Regions from separate parts of the Paenibacillus sp. CR_12 genome, predicted to be linked through region 1. Evidence: riboswitches for the same ligand, from Rfam matches in the RefSeq annotation. Region 1 holds a riboswitch; each other region holds the start of a gene.
What was found. A riboswitch is a leader RNA that binds a small molecule or an ion and turns the genes downstream of it on or off. The one in region 1 is predicted to bind cyclic di-AMP.

Region 1 (4,214 bases):
GGCATAGAAAATCATCATCCCGAGCACGCCGGTTTGCGACATGCCTTCGGATTTGAAAACGGGAATCAGATTATACGTATTCAGCATTTGAATGACGAACAGCAGCGCGGATAAGAACAGGCCGCGCTTAAACGAGGTGTAGGCCCTGGTCTTCACGCTGTACACAATCGCAAGAATGCCCAGGATTAGGGTGAACAGGCCGTACCCTGCGAGCGTCAGCAGGGTGGCATCCTGCGTCTGCTTGTTGACATAAGCAGAGTGGGCGGCTGGCACCGAGAAGGAGGGCTCATAAGAGCGCAATTTCCCCTGCTCGAAGGTGAAGCGGTGCTCCAGCCTGGAGTCCCCGATCCTGGATTCAGGGTCCACATATTTGAGACGGGGCTCCCCTTCCTTCGTAACCAGCTCCAGATTCGACAGGTCATAACCCGCCCGCTGAAGCCATGGCTCCGCCAGCGCCTGCTTCTCGGCCAATGTCATGCCGTCCTCAACGACGAGCAGCATCTGCCTCTGAATCTCGCCCTTGTTCAGCTCGATCCGGTCAAAGCTGGAACGGGCATAATCATACGAGAATCCGACGATGCCGGAATTCTGCATGTGCACGTCCACATTGAGGGCATCGCCTCCAGGCTCGCTGAAGCGAACGCGGTATACGTCATAGGGATATTTGGCTTCATAGGTTTTGTTATATTCCGAAAGCCTCTTCTCCTTCGCCAGATATCCGTAAAGTTCCGATTTGGATTGATATGTAACCAAGGCTTCGTCCGTGTCCGCAGCCGCAAACTGCAGATGCTCCTGAGCAAACCTTGAAGCTGCCTGCCGAGCCTGCTCCTTGGAAATGATATCCGGTGAGGCCATCTCGGCATCGTCCGGATTCGCCCACGGAAATACCTGAAATAATAGGAACAGAATCAGGCCGACTGCGGCAGGCGCGATGAGCTGCTTCAGATTGGGCTTCAGCTTCAAGGGCTCTCTTGCACGATTCATGAAATTCCTCCTCTAAGAAAGTTGATACTCCCACTGGTATTCGATATGCCTGATTAAGAACGCATAGAGTCAATATAACATAGTATGAAAGCCATAAGCAGCTTATCCCAATTATCGGAATATTGAAATAAATCGATGAAAATGAATGAAAGGTTTCGAAAACGTTAGAGAACCCTACGCTTGTATTCTTGAATATGCCCAATTCGCGCTCTTTTAAAGATATTTCGGGCGAAAAACGGCATTGGGTTACGTAACGGATTGAGTTATAATCACATCATGCTTGAAGGAACCGAATATTCCAGCCGAATTTCGTAATGAAAATGGGGGAACCATGTAATTGGGGTGAATTTCATTATTCCCGGAATAATGAATAGGGCGACCTGTGGAAATGCCCGAATCCGTCAGCTAACCTCGTAGGCTGTTGCACAGGAACCAGACCGAAAGGCACTGCGTTTTCCAGTGTCTTTTTTCGTTGATTTTTTTAAAGAAGGTGTCCGATTGAACGCTAAATTAAACTGGCTTACATTGTCTCCGCCCCAAATTCTCGTGCTTGGTTTTGCGGCCATCATCTTCATCGGGACCGGGCTGTTAATGCTGCCAATCTCGACGACGACGGGCGAACCGCTTGGATTTACTGACGCCTTGTTCACTTCGACCTCGGCAACGTGCGTAACGGGCCTGGTCGTGGTGGATACGGGAACGACATTCAGTTCTTTCGGAGAAGTCGTGATCATGCTGCTGATTCAAATCGGCGGGCTCGGATTCATGACGATGGCTACTTTATTCGCCTTGGTTCTGAAAAGACGCATATCGCTCAAAGACCGTCTAATCTTACAGGAAGCGATGAATCAGTCCTCGATGGAAGGCATCGTAAGGCTGATACGCAGAGTATTGCTGTACTCCCTCGTCATCGAGGCCTGCGGCGCAGTCCTTTTATCGATTCGTTGGGCGTTTGATATGCCGCTGGGCCGGGCGATCTATTACGGTGTTTTTCATGCGGTGACGATGTTTAACAACGCCGGCTTCGATTTGTTTGGCGATTTTCGGAGTTTGACCGGGTATGTATACGATCCGGTAGTCAACTTCGTCGTGATGTTCTTGATTGTTTCCGGGGGCATTGGATTTATTGTGCTGTCCGATCTGATCGATTATCGAAAACAGCGGAGGATCTCCCTGCACTCCAAGGTGGTGCTCACGATGACGGCTGCCTTGCTTGCGGTCGGATTTATCGTCATTCTCATATTTGAATTTACCAATCCGAGAACGCTGGGTTCCCTGAACTGGGGCGGAAAATTCTTCGGCGCGTTATTCCAATCCGTAACGCCGCGTACGGCGGGCGCGAATACTATAGATATTACGGGGCTTAGACAGGCAACGCAATTTTTTATCGTCATCCTGATGTTTATCGGAGCATCTCCAGGGTCAACCGGCGGCGGCATCAAAACCACGACCTTTACCATTATGGTAGGGGCGGTCATCGCGATGATGCGCGGGCGGGAAGACATCGTCATGTTCCGTTATCGCCTGGCCCAGGAGCGGGTGCTGAAGGCACTGACCATTGCCTTGCTGGCCCTGCTGCTCGTTCTAACCGTCTCGATGATTCTGTCGACGACAGAGGAAGGGGACTTCCTGGAGATTCTATTCGAAACGACATCCGCCTTCGGTACGGTAGGTCTCTCCATGGGCTTAACGCCCGATTTGACCGTGTTCGGCAAGATCCTGATCAGCCTTACGATGTTTGCGGGTCGATTGGGGCCGTTGACGCTTGCTTATGCACTGGGGCCGAAAAAGGGTAAAGAATTATATCGTCATCCGGAAGGCAAAATGATAATTGGATAAGGGGTATAGGAGAGACATGAAACCAAAGCAATTTGCAATCATCGGTTTGGGGCGATTTGGCGCCAGTCTGGCGCTGGAGCTGATGGAACAGGGATATGAGGTGCTCGGCATCGACCGGAACGAGGAGGTCGTCGAGGACATGAGCGAGCTGCTGACGCATACGGTGGTGGCGGACGCGACGGATGAGGAAGTGCTTAAATCGCTTGGCATCCGCAACTTCGACTGCGGGATCGTTGCGATCGGGAACGACATTCAGATGAGCATCCTCTCCGCCATCCTGTTGAAAGAGCTGGGTGTCGCGATGGTCGTTGCCAAGGCGATATCGGTGCTGCACGGCCGGGCGCTGGAGAAGCTTGGCGTGGACCGGGTCATCTTTCCCGAGCGGGATATGGGGATCCGGGTAGCGCACCAGCTCGTGACGCCAAACCTGCTTGATTATATCGAATTATCCAAGGATTATCTGATTGTGGAGATGACGGTCACGGACTGCATGGACGGAAAAACGCTGAGCGAGCTTAATACGAGGGTCCGGTACGGCGTCAGCGTGGTAGCGCTGAATAAACAGTCCGGCATTATCGTTGCTCCGACGGCCATGGACGTCGTGAACTCCGGCGACATTATGGTCGTCATCGGCTCCAATGACAACGTGGACCGCTTTGAGTCCGAAGTCGTGAATATGCTCGAGAAATAAATATAGTAGAAAAAACTGACGATTGCGAAATATCGTCAGTTTTTTTTCGATTTATCTTCCTCCAGCTTGCGGAACAGGATCTCCGTTTCTTCGATCCAGCGGCTGGCCGCCTTGCTCAGCTCCGAGGCTTGACCGTAGATCAGCGAAGTCGTTCGCCGGGTTTCGATGAGTGCCGGAATATGAATGTCGACGAGCCCGTTATCGGACAGCAGCTGCGGCCTCAGATAGGATTTGGGCAGCAGCGCGGCCGCCTTGCAGGTCGGGATCAGCCTGACGATCGCTTCGAAGGAGTCGATCTCCATCCGGATATCGGGCATGATGCCCCAGCGGTGAAACAGATCGTCCGTCAGCTTGCGGTACCAGGTTCCGGTCGAAAATATGATCATCGGCAAGCCTTGAAGCTGTTCGATGCCCACATCCTCGATTTCCGCCAGCGGATGTGAAGACGGGATGACAAGCTCCAGATGGTCATCGAACAGCGGGATGCAGTTCAAGCCCGGCTGGTTGATGGATGAAGCAACAATGCCGACATCGACCCGTTTATCCCTTACATAAGACACGATTTCATGGGTCTTGCCGGTGATGAGCTTGATTTCGGCTGACGGATGGCGCTCCATGAAGGCATTGACCAGCGGGGGCAGGGTGGTCTGCAGCGTGGTCAGACTGGCGCCCAGGTTAATCGAGATTTGGTCCCCTTCCC
Region 2 (4,214 bases), on a different contig from region 1:
ACCGCGAAAGGTTTGGATTGTGGCTAATATAAGTACAATAAGCGTATTGATTTTAATGCCTCCGCCTGTGCCTCCGGAAGCAGCACCGATGAACATCAGAATGATAATGAAAAATTGAGAAGCTGCCAGCATGCTGCTGATGTCAATCGTGTTGAATCCCGAGCTTCGGGGCGTTATTCCTTGGAAAAATGCAGCCAGGACCTGTTCGCTATCGTTCAATTGGCCAAAAGTCGACGGATTCCAGCTCTCCATAAAGTATATAAATAGAAAACCGAGCAGAGATAGCGTTCCTGTCCCGACAAGAACAACCTTAGAGTGAAGCGAAAACTTCTTCCATGAACGTTTTTGGAATACATCCACAATGACGATATAACCGAGACCCCCAATGATAAACAGCACCACAATCGTAATGTTGACGATCGGATCGCCAACGAAGGGCGTCAGGCTGTCAGACCACAGGGCAAATCCGGCATTATTGAATGCGGAAACGGAATGGAAAATGGCGTAATAGGCTGCCTGACCCCAACCGAAATCCTGTTGCCAGCGAAGCGTAAGAACAATCGAAGCCAATGCTTCAAACGCGAAGGCTATAAGCACCATGTACATCGACAATTTAACCAAACCTTGTGCCGAAGTCGAATGAGTGGTTTGCTGAATAATGAGACGTTGTTTTAATCCGATTCTTTTGCCCAACACAATGGCAACCATGACGCCAAAAGTCATAAAGCCGAGTCCGCCAATTTGGATCAAAATCATAATAACGACTTGACCAAACGTCGAAAAAACACTCCCGGTGTCCAAGACAACAAGTCCGTTTACGCATATTGCCGAGGTGGCTGTAAAAAAAGCATCCAGCAGACCAACGGATCTGCCTGTGGAGGAAGAAAGTGGTAGCGCAAGCAATGCAGCTCCGATTAATATCAGTGTGAAAAAAACAAGCATAATGAGCTGAGGGGGGCTCATATTTTTTTTAAGTTTGTTGATGAACAACTCCATTTTAGCAGGAGCGGAATGTTGTGTATTTCGATCGTTCAATTTCATAATGGATTTACTCACAAGTTCCACTCCCTTTCTTCAGTGATTGCTGGATTTTTCATGAATTTCTCTGTTTTGGAAAAAAGACGAATCTACTACTTTTCCGTGACTAATTTTCAAATAGTGGACTTCGTGATCTTTTTTTAACTTCAACAAACCTGTGTCAAAATCGGTATTCAATTCTTTGAAAAATAGTCCCTCGGCTATAGAGTTACTGGAATCACTCCCGGATTTCTTATTATCGATGAGAAAATGAGGACCATCCTTGAAAACCATGACTCGAATTCCGCGCTCATGGGTGTCATCCATTTGCTCGTCCATCCTTTGAACCGCTACAATGTGCAGATCCGTTTCGCCGATCTGGTTTAAGAGCTCGTTGACAATCGAGCCGCGTGTTATTTCTTGCCATCGTGTTTGTCCGGATTGTCCGATAATTAGTTGAGTTATATGAAGATTCTTGGCGGTTTCCGCTATAATTTCCGAAGCTTTTCGATCTTCATTCGTTTTGACGATAAAGGTTGCCCCATATTCATCACATTTCGTTTGCCACTCGGCCATATACCTTTCTTGTGCTTGATCGAGCTCATTTTCACGTTTTGGTATAACGCTTAACACAAACAGGGGACACTGAAGCAGACGGGCTAATTCACCACCTCGGCGAATAAGGCGTTCTCCGTTTGGACCGTAATATACACATACTAGTATTCTTTCGTTATTCAGCATTAGTAATCAATCCCTTCTTAATTTTTCAGAAGACGTTACACACCACAGCAGCTTAAACTAAAAAAGGCCTGGAAGCAGAGATATGTCTGCTTCCAGGCCTTGGCTGTACGGATCATGGACAAGTCAAAGTAGAAGAGTGTTCTCTCCCAAGACGCAAACGAGGTTAGCTGTCGGATTCGGGATTGAGAGTCCCCGTTCTTTCTTCATCAGAAAGAATTCACCCCTAAAGCTTTAGCAGCTTTGTTGGTTCCCCCGTTCCTCATAGAGGACTAAGCGAATGCGTATAAAATTGATCGTAATTCATATTATGCTAAAACATGCTAAAAGTAAACAGTTAGCGACGGAGTAAACCATATCATATCATTGAAATTCAGTAGAACTAATGCTTTGCTATGGTATATACTACGCAGTGAAGTCTACGGGGTTTCATGGTCTGTCATTATTGAAAGGGGCATATAGGATGGCTAATGGTAAATCCGAGCAGTTAAAGTCATTAAAACAGTTCAAGCTATCATCATCACGCCTGATCCTTCTTGGTTTCGCCGTACCGATTGTAATCGGCGCAATCTTGTTGGCGTTGCCTTTATCTTCGTCATCAGGTGAAAGTATAGGTTGGATAAACGCTTTGTTCACCTCGACATCTGCAGTGTGCGTAACCGGATTGGCCGTAGTGGATACAGGAGCGGACTTCTCCATTTTTGGTCAAATTATTATCATGTGCCTGATTCAGGTCGGCGGTCTTGGTTTCATGACGTTCGGAGTTTTGATCGCCGTTGTACTCGGTAAGAAAATTGGACTGAAAAATCGACTGCTCCTCCAAGAATCTACTAATGCATTATCAACGCAAGGCGTAGTGAGGCTTTCTCTAGGTATTTTTCTGATTGCGCTTATTATCGAGTTCATAGGTGCAGCCTTGTTAATCGTTCGGTGGGAAGCGGAACTGGGCTTAGGCCAAGCTATTTATTACGGGATGTTCCACTCCGTCTCTTCGTTTAATAACGCCGGCTTCGGCCTCTGGTCGGACAGTTTGAGCCGGTATGTGGGTGACCCGCTAGTCAACCTCGTTATCACCTTGCTTTTTATCATTGGCGGCCTTGGATTTACTGTAGTGTTGGACGTATGGAAGCATAGAAGATGGAACAAGCTGTCCCTTCATTCCAGAATCGTTTTGTCGACTTCAGCATTTCTATGTTTAGCCGGGTTTATCGTTATTTTCATTATTGAGTTGTTCAATTCCCGTACATTCGGCCCTTTGACCTGGGGAGAGCGGATATGGGCGGGGTATTTTCAAGGCGTGGTAACTCGTACGGCCGGGTTTAATACCATTGATATATCTGCGATGATGACAACTTCTCAATTTTTCATGATTTTCCTTATGTTTATCGGTGCCTCCTCCGGATCTACGGGAGGCGGGATCAAAACCAATACATTTGCCGTGCTTTTATTCACCTTGATTAGTATCATTAAGGGGAAGGAGGACGTGCAGTTATTGAACCGACGCATCCCCCAATCCATTATCCTCCGATCTATAGCAGTCATGGTGATTTCGGTGAGCGTTGTGATTGGCGCTACTTTCTTGCTGACCATAAGCGAACATAGCTTGCAAAAGGATTTTATGGAGGTTCTGTTCGAAGTGACCTCTGCATTCGGCACAGTGGGTCTATCAATGGGATTGACGCCCGAGCTGTCTCCGTTTGGAAAAGGAGTCATCATTTTGACCATGTATATCGGCAGACTCGGCCCCTTAACTCTGGCCTTTGCGCTGTCACAAAGAGTCGTCAAACAAAAATATCGGTTGCCTGAAGAGAAAGTGCTTATTGGCTAAGAAGAACGTACATAAACGTAGGGGATCGATACCGTCAATACGAAAAATAAGGTTCAGCTGGAGTAGTCTAATTAGTACTCCGGAACTGAACCTTACGCGTTCTATGTTCTGTTATGCTTTCACTGAGGTTTCTTACCTATCCGCCCCGTCCGTTTCCTTCCCTGGGCTGGCTAATCCAAACTTCTTAACCATAAGTTTGATGGTTAACCCTTGAACGAGAAGCGAGAAAAGAACGACGCTGAAGGTGAGTACGAGTATATCGTCACGGCCGTCAAAGGTTGTGGGCAAGCTCAAGGCGAGTGCGATCGACAAGCTGCCCTTTAACCCTCCCCAATTCAAAACCACCTTCCATGAAGAAGGGAAGGATTTCAGGAAGTACAGGCTTACGTAAACGGCCAATGTTCTTCCGATTAGAACGATGAGAATGGCTGTCCCGATTAACGCCCATTTCTCCGCGAAGTTAATATGCTTGATTTCTAGGCCGATCATTAAGAAAATCAACGAATTCGCGATTAACGTGATGACGTCCCAGAACGAATTAATGTTCATTTTGGTTGTATCCGACATCCCGATGCGCGCTCCGTAACTGCCAAAAATCAAGCCGCCCACGACAACGGCAATTACGCCGGAT
Region 3 (4,214 bases), on a different contig from region 1:
GATCCAGCCCTGCTTACGGCTCTTCGCGAACAAACCAAATGTGTAAGGAAGCGCCGCCCCGAGACTCCACATGGACAGAATCTCGATCACATTGGTCAGCGGGGACGGGTTCTCGAACGGATGCGCCGAGTTGGCCCCCATAAAACCGCCCCCATTGGTGCCCAGATGCTTGATCGATTCGAGCGCAGCCACCGGACCCACCGCTATTTGCTGCTCGCTTCCTTCCAGCGTCGTGACGCTGAGCGTAGGCTTCAGGGTCTGCGGCACCTGCAGCGCCACCAGCACCATCGCAATGATGAAAGCAGCCGGAATGAATACCCGGGTATGCGCCTTAACGAAGTCCTCAAAAAAGTTGCCGACGGTCGTGCCCTTGCTGGTCACCGCCCGGATAAAAGCAATCGCCACGCACAGCCCGGTCGCCGCGGACGTAAACATCATCATCGTAATGACGGCCATCTGGGCCAGATAAGACAATCCCGACTCCCCGCTGTAATGCTGAAGATTCGTATTGGTCATGAAGCTGATCATCGTATTGAACGACAAGATCGGTTCCATATGGCCGATGCCGTTCGGGTTCAGCGGCAGCACCTTCTGCAGCCGCAGAATCAAGTAGCCCGCCGCAACCAGCACGATATTCGTTAACACAAAGCTGACGGCATATCCTTTCCATGTCATCCCCTTGCGTTCTTTCAAGCCGATCAGAGCAAAGATCGGTTTCTCCGCCCAGGAGAACCATCTGTCCGTTCCATTGCTTTCATAACGAAACACCTGATATAGATAAGTTCCCAGCGGCTTGACCAGCAGCACTAGAACGAGTATAACGATGGCAATTTGTAAAATGCCCATGACGATGCCTTCCTCCTTCAGCCGTTTCCCTAGAATTTTTCAGGGTGAATCAGCGCATAAATCAAATAGAGAAAAATAAAAATCGTGAATATCAACATGATCATCACGGCTGATCAGCCTCCGGTTCCGAAACCACGCGCCCGCACCAGGACATAAACAGCATGAGCAGTCCGTAGGTTCCTCCCAAAATGAGCACCATAACTAAATCCTGCATGAATGTAACCTCCCCTAACTCTTGTGGCGTCAGTCCAAACGCTTAGCTCATAACGGATGCCATCAGAAAGGACACCTGATGATGATTCGTATGAAGCACCACATCGGCACCCAGCCCTTTGTATATCAAGCGCGGATTGCCGGAATGGGTGATCACGTAAATCGACTCCGAGGTCCATGTCCGGCAGATCCGCAAGTAGCGGCAGCACAGATTCAAGCTGCTTTCGAACAGAAACACCTTGCTGACGGGAAACTCGGGAATGATCCAGGTCTGCTCGTCTCTTGTATCAATCAAAATGATGGGTTTGCAGCCCAGTTCTCGCAGCCTCTGCTGCTCAGCCCGGTTGTTGGCTATAGCCGCAAACGGAACACGTTTGTGAATCAGCTGGCGGACGAATTCCTCCCCGGCCTTGTTCGGCGCGGATACCAGGATGAATTCCTGTGGTTTCTCCATCTTCGTTTCTCCTACTAAGGTCAGAAAGAGAAGGCAACAACAAAGAAGCCTGCGGAAAGAGAAGAACTCTTCCCGCAGGCTTCTTACAGGACACGGTGAAATACACCGTGGCCCAAGTCCACGACAATCGTTGCCTCTCTCGATACGCTTACGAGGTTAGCTGACGGATTCGGGCGTGAGAGTCGCCCTACCCATAGACCGTTATCTTGTCTACAGGATTCACCCCAGAGAGATCAGGTTCATCTCCCGACTGGTTCCCCCGTACCTTTTCCATTCAAGGACTCAGCGAAAATTAATAACGAGTAGCATGTTATTCTATTAGCCATTGACTTGTCATCCAGACTGGGCATAACAGCACAGCAACAGGAGGTTCACGCGGTGAGAGTCGCCTCTACCTTCAAATCTCAGCAAGGCCCATGGTGCCTTCGCCATCGATCCATAAAGGCTTAGGGGCAGCTCTCACACTGCCTTTAGACCTTCATGAAACGGCTGCCCGTATGCCTTGGTCGTTGATGACCGTCAATTCATAGTTCGTATCATACGTCCGGCCCCGCAGGATGTAAATGTGAGCAAAAACACATCTAGCGTTATGTCGAACAGGAACCAAGCAGTATTTCGTCTTTATCTTCCGAATACTGCTCTATACTATGTATTTCTCTTGTTTTCTCTTATTTATCGCAATCCAACGAGATACCGAGATTTTGCCACGATAATAGATGACACGGCCGATTGTACGCGTTTTCTTTTACCGTTTTCATCACATTTCGGAATCTATTCGTCCCATACGGTCATTTACTTTTCGTTTCCTCCGGCGTATGATTCATCCATCTATCCGAAACACGTGATACGCCGAGCTCCCGACAGACCGGGAGACGGGGGAACCAAAGTCACCAGTCTTCGATTGGTGAATGGGGTGAATCCGCTGCGCCTAGGATCGAAGGGCCCAGCGGTAGGGTGCTCTCAGTCCGAATCCGTCAGCTAACCTCGTAGGCGCGTTGTTGAGAGAGAATACCATCCAAGCTTTGGCATAGCGGCCGCTGAATTGGGGCTCTAACCATAAATAGGCCTGGAGAGCGGGGTTTCTCTGCTCACCAGGCCTATTTGCCGTGCATATAACATTCTTATAAAGGAGCGTAGATCAAATCATGACGAAACTCATCGAGGCAGCGCTTACACCCGTCATCGAAACCGCAGTGCCTGCATTAGGTGAAGAGACTATCGGCCATATGGAGATATTTCGTTTCGACCGAGGCTCGGCCGAACGCTTTATCCCATGGAGCGATCATGGCTGGAACTGCGGCTTGTTCAAAGTCAGCTGCAAAGACGCGGCAGGATATGTCGAATATGCCCTGCCAAGCACGAGAGAATTTTCGGACCTGGTCCGCTGGGCATCCGTCTTCTCAAGGCTGAGAGGCATGTCCGTGACTGAGGCCATTCGCTATGCCCGAAAGCAGCAGCAGTGGGGACCCGCACGGATGCAACTTGCTGTATCGGCCCTCGCCGATCTGGAGATCAACCTGCATCGGCACATCACCCGAGAGCGGTTAGGCGGACTGCCGCTGGAGCGCTCCTTCCTTATGAATTGCTCGGAGGCGTATTATCATTTCTAGGGGCAGCAGCTACAGAGAGCCACTGTCCCCGTTTCCTTTGGATTGGGCACTTCTAAGCAGCCTGATGTTTTTTGAAACCATGAAGAACCCCGTCAAAAAGCCACTTATTTCACCAGGCATTTTGACGGGGTTCTGCAATCGGATCCCGCTCACTTGAACATATTTTTGAGCACCATCATCAGGTTGGCCGGCTTCTCTGCCAACCTCCGGGTGAAATACGGGTACCACATCGTTCCATAGGGCAAATAACACCGGATACGGTAGCCGTCCTGCGCAAGCGCTGCTTGATCGTTCATCCGCAGTCCATACAGCATCTGAAATTCATAGTCCTGTTTGTCTATGCGGCTCTGCTCGGCAAATACCTTCACCCAGTCGATGATGTTGTCATCATGCGAGGCAATCGCGACGTAGGCTCCTTGGTCGAAATGCATTTTGACCAATTTCTTGTAGTTGTCAATGACCTCCCGCTTCTGCTGAAAGGCGATGGTTCCCGGCTCTTTGTACGCGCCCTTTACCAGCCGCAGATTAACGCCGGCCCTTAACAGATTCTTCACGTCCTCCTCCGTACGGAACAAGTAGGCCTGCATCACGGTCCCCACATTGGTCAGCCCCTCCTTATGAAGGCGGAGCGTCATATCGATGGTTGCCTGGGTATACGGCGAATCCTCCATGTCCAGGCGAACGAAGTTGCTGTGCTCTTTAGCCTTTCTTACCACCGACCTGATGTTTTCGTAAGCCTTCTCGGGGTTCAGGGCCATGCCCATTTGCGTCGGTTTCAAGGATACGTTCGATTGCACTTCGCGCCTCGCAATCCCTTCCACCAGCTTCAAATATTCCTCCCGGTACCCGGCCGCTTCATCCAGCGTCGTAATGCCCTCCCCTAAATGATCCAGCGTAACGAGAATGCCTTTCGCGTTCAGCCTCTCGATTTCGTCCAGCGCCTCATCCAAGGTATCGCCGGCAATGAATCGGCCAGCCAATTTCCGACCGTACTTGATAGACAGCCATTTCACGAGTTTATTGCCGGACACCGTCAGGATCACTTTACGGTACAGCTCGGTTCCGTCCATGCGCGCGCCCCCTTTGCAAGG
Region 4 (4,214 bases), on a different contig from region 1:
ATGGCAAGCGCTTCGCCGATCCGGTTCATGTTAATGGTGCGCGCTTCGGGATTCGGCCGGAGATCGGGACGCTCAAGCGCGTCGCTATCCATGCTGTTGTAACCGCCGTTCGACTTGGCGGCCCCTCCGCCCCGCTTCAGCCATTGTCCGGTCAAAGCGGGAAGCGCGGCAATGCTGCGCACCGTCAAGCCGCCGTTGTCGTGATGCTGAAGACCGTTGCCGATATGGATGTAGGAGGTATCGGCCCGGCCGTAGAGCTCGGCCAATTTCTCGATATCCTCGATCGAGATGCCGGTAATGGAAGAAACGTGCTCCGGCGTGTATTCTTTGGCGTGCTCGCGCAAGGCTTCATGACCAATCGTATACTTGCGGAGGAATTCCTCATTTACCATGCCGTCACGGAACATGATGTGCATGAGGCCGACGGCCAGCGCCGCATCCGTGCCTGGATACAGCGGAATGAACCAGTCCGCCCATTGCCCCGTCTGGTTCTTGTGGACATCGATCACAACGACCTTGGCACCGGCTTTGCGCGCTTTCTCTGCAATCACCATCTGGTGCATATTGGTGCTGACGATGTTGCCGCCCCAGACGAGGATGACGTCGGCTCGTACGGTGTCCTCCGGAACGGTTCCCCCATTAAACCCCATCACGGATTTCCAGCCCTCATTGCCCGCGGAATTGCAGATCGACTGCTTCAGGCGGCTGGCACCCAGCCTGTTGAAGAACCTGCGGTCCATGCCGTCGACGCTCAATATCCCCATATTGCCGTAGAAGCTGTAGGGCAGGATGCTCTCGGAGCCGTGTTCCTCGATCAAGCCCTTATAGCGTCCGGCTATCTCCTGAATGGCTTCGTCCCAGCTGATCCGCTCGAAGGCGCCCTCTCCCTTGGGACCTACTCTTCGCAGCGGATAGAGCACGCGTTCCGGATGGTACACCCGGTGTGCCATATTACGGACTTTATTGCAGATGGCTCCCTGCGTAATCGGATGCTCCGGATTACCGGTCACCTTGACGATTTTTCCGTTCTCTTTATGCAGCAGCAGGCCGCATGTATCGGGACAATCCAACGGACATACCGCCGGAAATACGCCGTTTTCCTGATGAATCATCGCTTGAGTCATTTCGTGCTTCCCCCTTTTGCTCGGCTGCATCATATCCCATTATCTTAAAAGAAAATCGGGGTTCCAGTAAAGTCATACATTTTTTTCTAATCAGGTGATTCACTTTTCTTCCCCCCGGGTATATTCCTATCAAGAGCAAAGAAGAGGAACCCAGACCCTTTCTCTTCCTTGCCGAATCATGGACCACTCCCAAAAAAATTCGCCATGCCAGTGTCTCCTCCCCCGAGACCGGCATGGCGAATTTGTTTATATGGCATCCTCCCAGTGACCGATGTTCCCCGCGACTAACCTTCCATATTATAGAAACTCGTGATTTTCGCAGAAAACATGCAAAATAAAAAGCCTGTCAAAGCCACGTCATTATGTAAGCGCTTATCTGTCATTTTTTATAAATAATTTTGTTCGAATGCTCGTTGGAGGATGTTTTACAAACGATTGGAGCAGGCGTAATATACTATTCAGCTTCGAAAACATTCTTCATATTCACATGACATTCGCTTAATTTCCTTGATGGAAAGCGGGGGAACCAACCGTATGGAAGGATACCTATAGGATCCTTCAACCATACTAAGGGGTGAATCCTGATTCCATCGCGTACGTACGCCGCGATGGAATCAGGTAGGGCGACTCTCACCGCCCGAATCCGACAGCTAACCTCGTCAGCGTTGATCGGGAGGGTTGTGAACTTGTGATCAAACACAGGGTTCTACCCTGTGTTTTTTGTTTGCCAAAAATCAGCATAGGAAGGGTGACCGCTCCTATGTCCAGCATATAAAAAACACCGATAGAAGTCCGTTCAGGGAGCTTCTACCATGAACTTAATCTTAAGCGGCGGTGAAAAACAACCATGTTATCCTCAATCAAGCGCTTCCTCATCGGAAGACCGCTTAAATCGACGGAATTAGGCGAACAAAAGCTGAATAAAACCAAGGCGCTGGCCATCCTGTCATCCGATGCGCTATCGTCCGTGGCCTATGGCCCGGAACAAATCCTCATTGTGTTGATGACCGTCGGGGCAGCTGCCTATTGGTATTCCATACCGATTGCCGTCGGCGTCCTGGTCTTGTTGCTGGCACTTATCCTGTCGTACAGACAAATTATTTTCTCCTATCCGCACGGCGGCGGCGCATATGTCGTGTCCAAACGGAATTTGGGCATGTACCCGGGGCTGGTTGCCGGCGGTTCCTTGCTCGTGGACTATATCCTGACGGTTGCGGTCAGCGTGTCGGCCGGGACGGATGCGATCACGTCGGCTTTTCCGGAATTGCATGCCTATAATCTGCCGATTTCCATCGTGTTCGTTCTATGCTTGACCGTATTGAATTTAAGAGGGGTTACGGAGTCGGCCTCCATACTGGCTTATCCGGTTTACCTGTTCGTGCTTGCGTTATTCATCCTGATCGGGGTAGGGATATTCAACATTGCCACAGGCCATGCGTCTCCGGAGCTTCATACGCCGATCGGCACGCCCGTAGCCGGGCTGAGCTTGTTTCTGCTCCTGCGCGCATTTGCCTCGGGCAGCTCCGCCCTGACCGGCGTGGAGGCGATTTCCAATGCCATTCCGAATTTCAAAGACCCGGCCCCGAATAACGCGGCCAAAACTCTGGTGGCGATGGGGTCGCTGCTGGCCCTGTTATTTTCGGGCATCGTTTTCCTGGCTTATTACTATGGGGTCAGTCCCAGCGAACAAGTCACGGTCGTTTCCCAAATTGCCGAGCACACCTTCGGGCGAAATGCGCTTTATTACTTCATACAAGGGACAACGGCCTTAATTCTGATCCTTGCCGCCAACACGGGGTATTCCGCTTTTCCCCTGCTTGCCGTCAATCTGGCGAAGGATAAGTTCATTCCTAGAATGTTCACCGTCCGCGGCGACCGTCTGGGATACTCGAACGGAATCATTATTCTTGGATTTTTCTCCATTCTGCTGCTGCTGGCTTTTGAAGGCAAAACCGAGCATCTGATTCCGCTCTATGCCGTCGGCGTGTTTATCCCGTTTACCCTCTCCCAGACGGGGATGATGGTGAAATGGATTCGCGAAAAGCCCGAAGGCTGGATCGTCAAACTGATCATTAACACCACCGGCGCATGCATCAGCTTTATCGTGACCATGATCTTCTTCTTTACGAAATTCGCCCAGGTGTGGACCGTGCTGATATTCCTGCCGCTGATCATCTGGATTTTCACCCGGATCCGCAAGCATTACGAGGCGGTAGCGGACCAGCTCCGGATTACGACCTGCGAGCCGGTTAAGCCGATTGAGGGGAATGTCATCATCCTGCCTGTGGCAGGAATCACGCATGTGGTGGAGAACTCGCTGAATTACGCCAAATCGCTGGGAGCGGGCCAAATCATCGCGGTGTACGTGCCGTTCGAGCGGGAGGAGGAAGTCGCCTTCCAGGAAAAATGGAAAAAGTGGCAGCCGGACATCCGGCTGGTAACGCTGCACTCGCCTTATCGGAGCATCATTCAGCCGCTGACGAAATTCATCGATACCGTGCAGCGCAAGGCCAGCGAATCCGACTATCAGGTTACCGTCGTCATTCCGCAGTTCATCCCAAAGAAGGGCTGGCATAATTTCCTGCACAATCAATCCAGCCTGCTCATCCGGGCACATCTCCTGTATCGGAGAGACGTGATCATCACGACGGTTCCCTACCATTTAAAAAAATAGCGGGCTTGTTCCCTGCTTGATTCATTACTGGGGACAGCCTCGCCCATCACGACAAAAAGCTGCGATCAACCGCTGCCTTTCATCAAGGACGGTTGAACGCAGCTTTTTCTTTAAGCCAGACGCTCGCCAGGCTTCCGGCATTAGGAAACATTCTGCGCCGAATGAACCTGTTGAGGAGCGCCGGCCGATGGCACATGCGTCTGCTCGCCGCGCGGAGCGGCTGCGGCCTGTTTCTCCTGCTTTAAATAAACGGTTCCGTATGTCGCTCCCACAAATAACGCGCCGCCAACGAAATTGCCCAGCCATACCGGAATGAAGTTCATCAGATACTCGCCCCAGCTGTAATAGCCTTCAAAAATCGCGGCCGGGATGAGAAACATGTTGGCCACCACGTGCTGAAACCCGATGGCGACAAA

Region 2: it holds a riboswitch for cyclic di-AMP, as region 1 does, so the genes downstream of both, RB297_RS03505 (universal stress protein) here and RB297_RS28150 (TrkH family potassium uptake protein) in region 1, are expected to answer to the same signal.
Region 3: it holds a riboswitch for cyclic di-AMP, as region 1 does, so the genes downstream of both, RB297_RS20265 (hypothetical protein) here and RB297_RS28150 (TrkH family potassium uptake protein) in region 1, are expected to answer to the same signal.
Region 4: it holds a riboswitch for cyclic di-AMP, as region 1 does, so the genes downstream of both, RB297_RS22590 (APC family permease) here and RB297_RS28150 (TrkH family potassium uptake protein) in region 1, are expected to answer to the same signal.

What each region holds. Positions count from the first base shown of each region.
Region 1 covers NZ_JAVFHO010000011.1:119,776-123,989, reverse strand. Annotated here, with positions in the region: gene RB297_RS28155 (CPBP family intramembrane glutamic endopeptidase) at 1-984, opposite strand, end outside; cyclic di-AMP (ydaO/yuaA leader) riboswitch at 1,275-1,419, shown strand; gene RB297_RS28150 (TrkH family potassium uptake protein) at 1,483-2,823, shown strand; gene RB297_RS28145 (potassium channel family protein) at 2,840-3,514, shown strand; gene RB297_RS28140 (LysR family transcriptional regulator) at 3,550-4,214, opposite strand, start outside.
Region 2 covers NZ_JAVFHO010000001.1:794,716-798,929, forward strand. Annotated here, with positions in the region: gene RB297_RS03500 (TrkH family potassium uptake protein) at 1-996, opposite strand, end outside; gene RB297_RS03505 (universal stress protein) at 1,075-1,758, opposite strand; cyclic di-AMP (ydaO/yuaA leader) riboswitch at 1,895-2,044, opposite strand; gene RB297_RS03510 (TrkH family potassium uptake protein) at 2,219-3,583, shown strand; partial or broken gene RB297_RS03515 (cation:proton antiporter) at 3,716-4,214, opposite strand, start outside.
Region 3 covers NZ_JAVFHO010000005.1:326,799-331,012, forward strand. Annotated here, with positions in the region: gene kdpA (potassium-transporting ATPase subunit KdpA) at 1-846, opposite strand, end outside; gene RB297_RS20260 (potassium-transporting ATPase subunit F) at 876-950, opposite strand; gene RB297_RS20265 (hypothetical protein) at 1,103-1,513, opposite strand; cyclic di-AMP (ydaO/yuaA leader) riboswitch at 1,643-1,811, opposite strand; cyclic di-AMP (ydaO/yuaA leader) riboswitch at 2,351-2,523, shown strand; gene RB297_RS20270 (hypothetical protein) at 2,659-3,123, shown strand; gene RB297_RS20275 (proline dehydrogenase family protein) at 3,273-4,193, opposite strand.
Region 4 covers NZ_JAVFHO010000006.1:212,269-216,482, forward strand. Annotated here, with positions in the region: gene RB297_RS22585 (molybdopterin-containing oxidoreductase family protein) at 1-1,124, opposite strand, end outside; cyclic di-AMP (ydaO/yuaA leader) riboswitch at 1,610-1,805, shown strand; gene RB297_RS22590 (APC family permease) at 1,972-3,798, shown strand; gene RB297_RS22595 (formate/nitrite transporter family protein) at 3,939-4,214, opposite strand, start outside.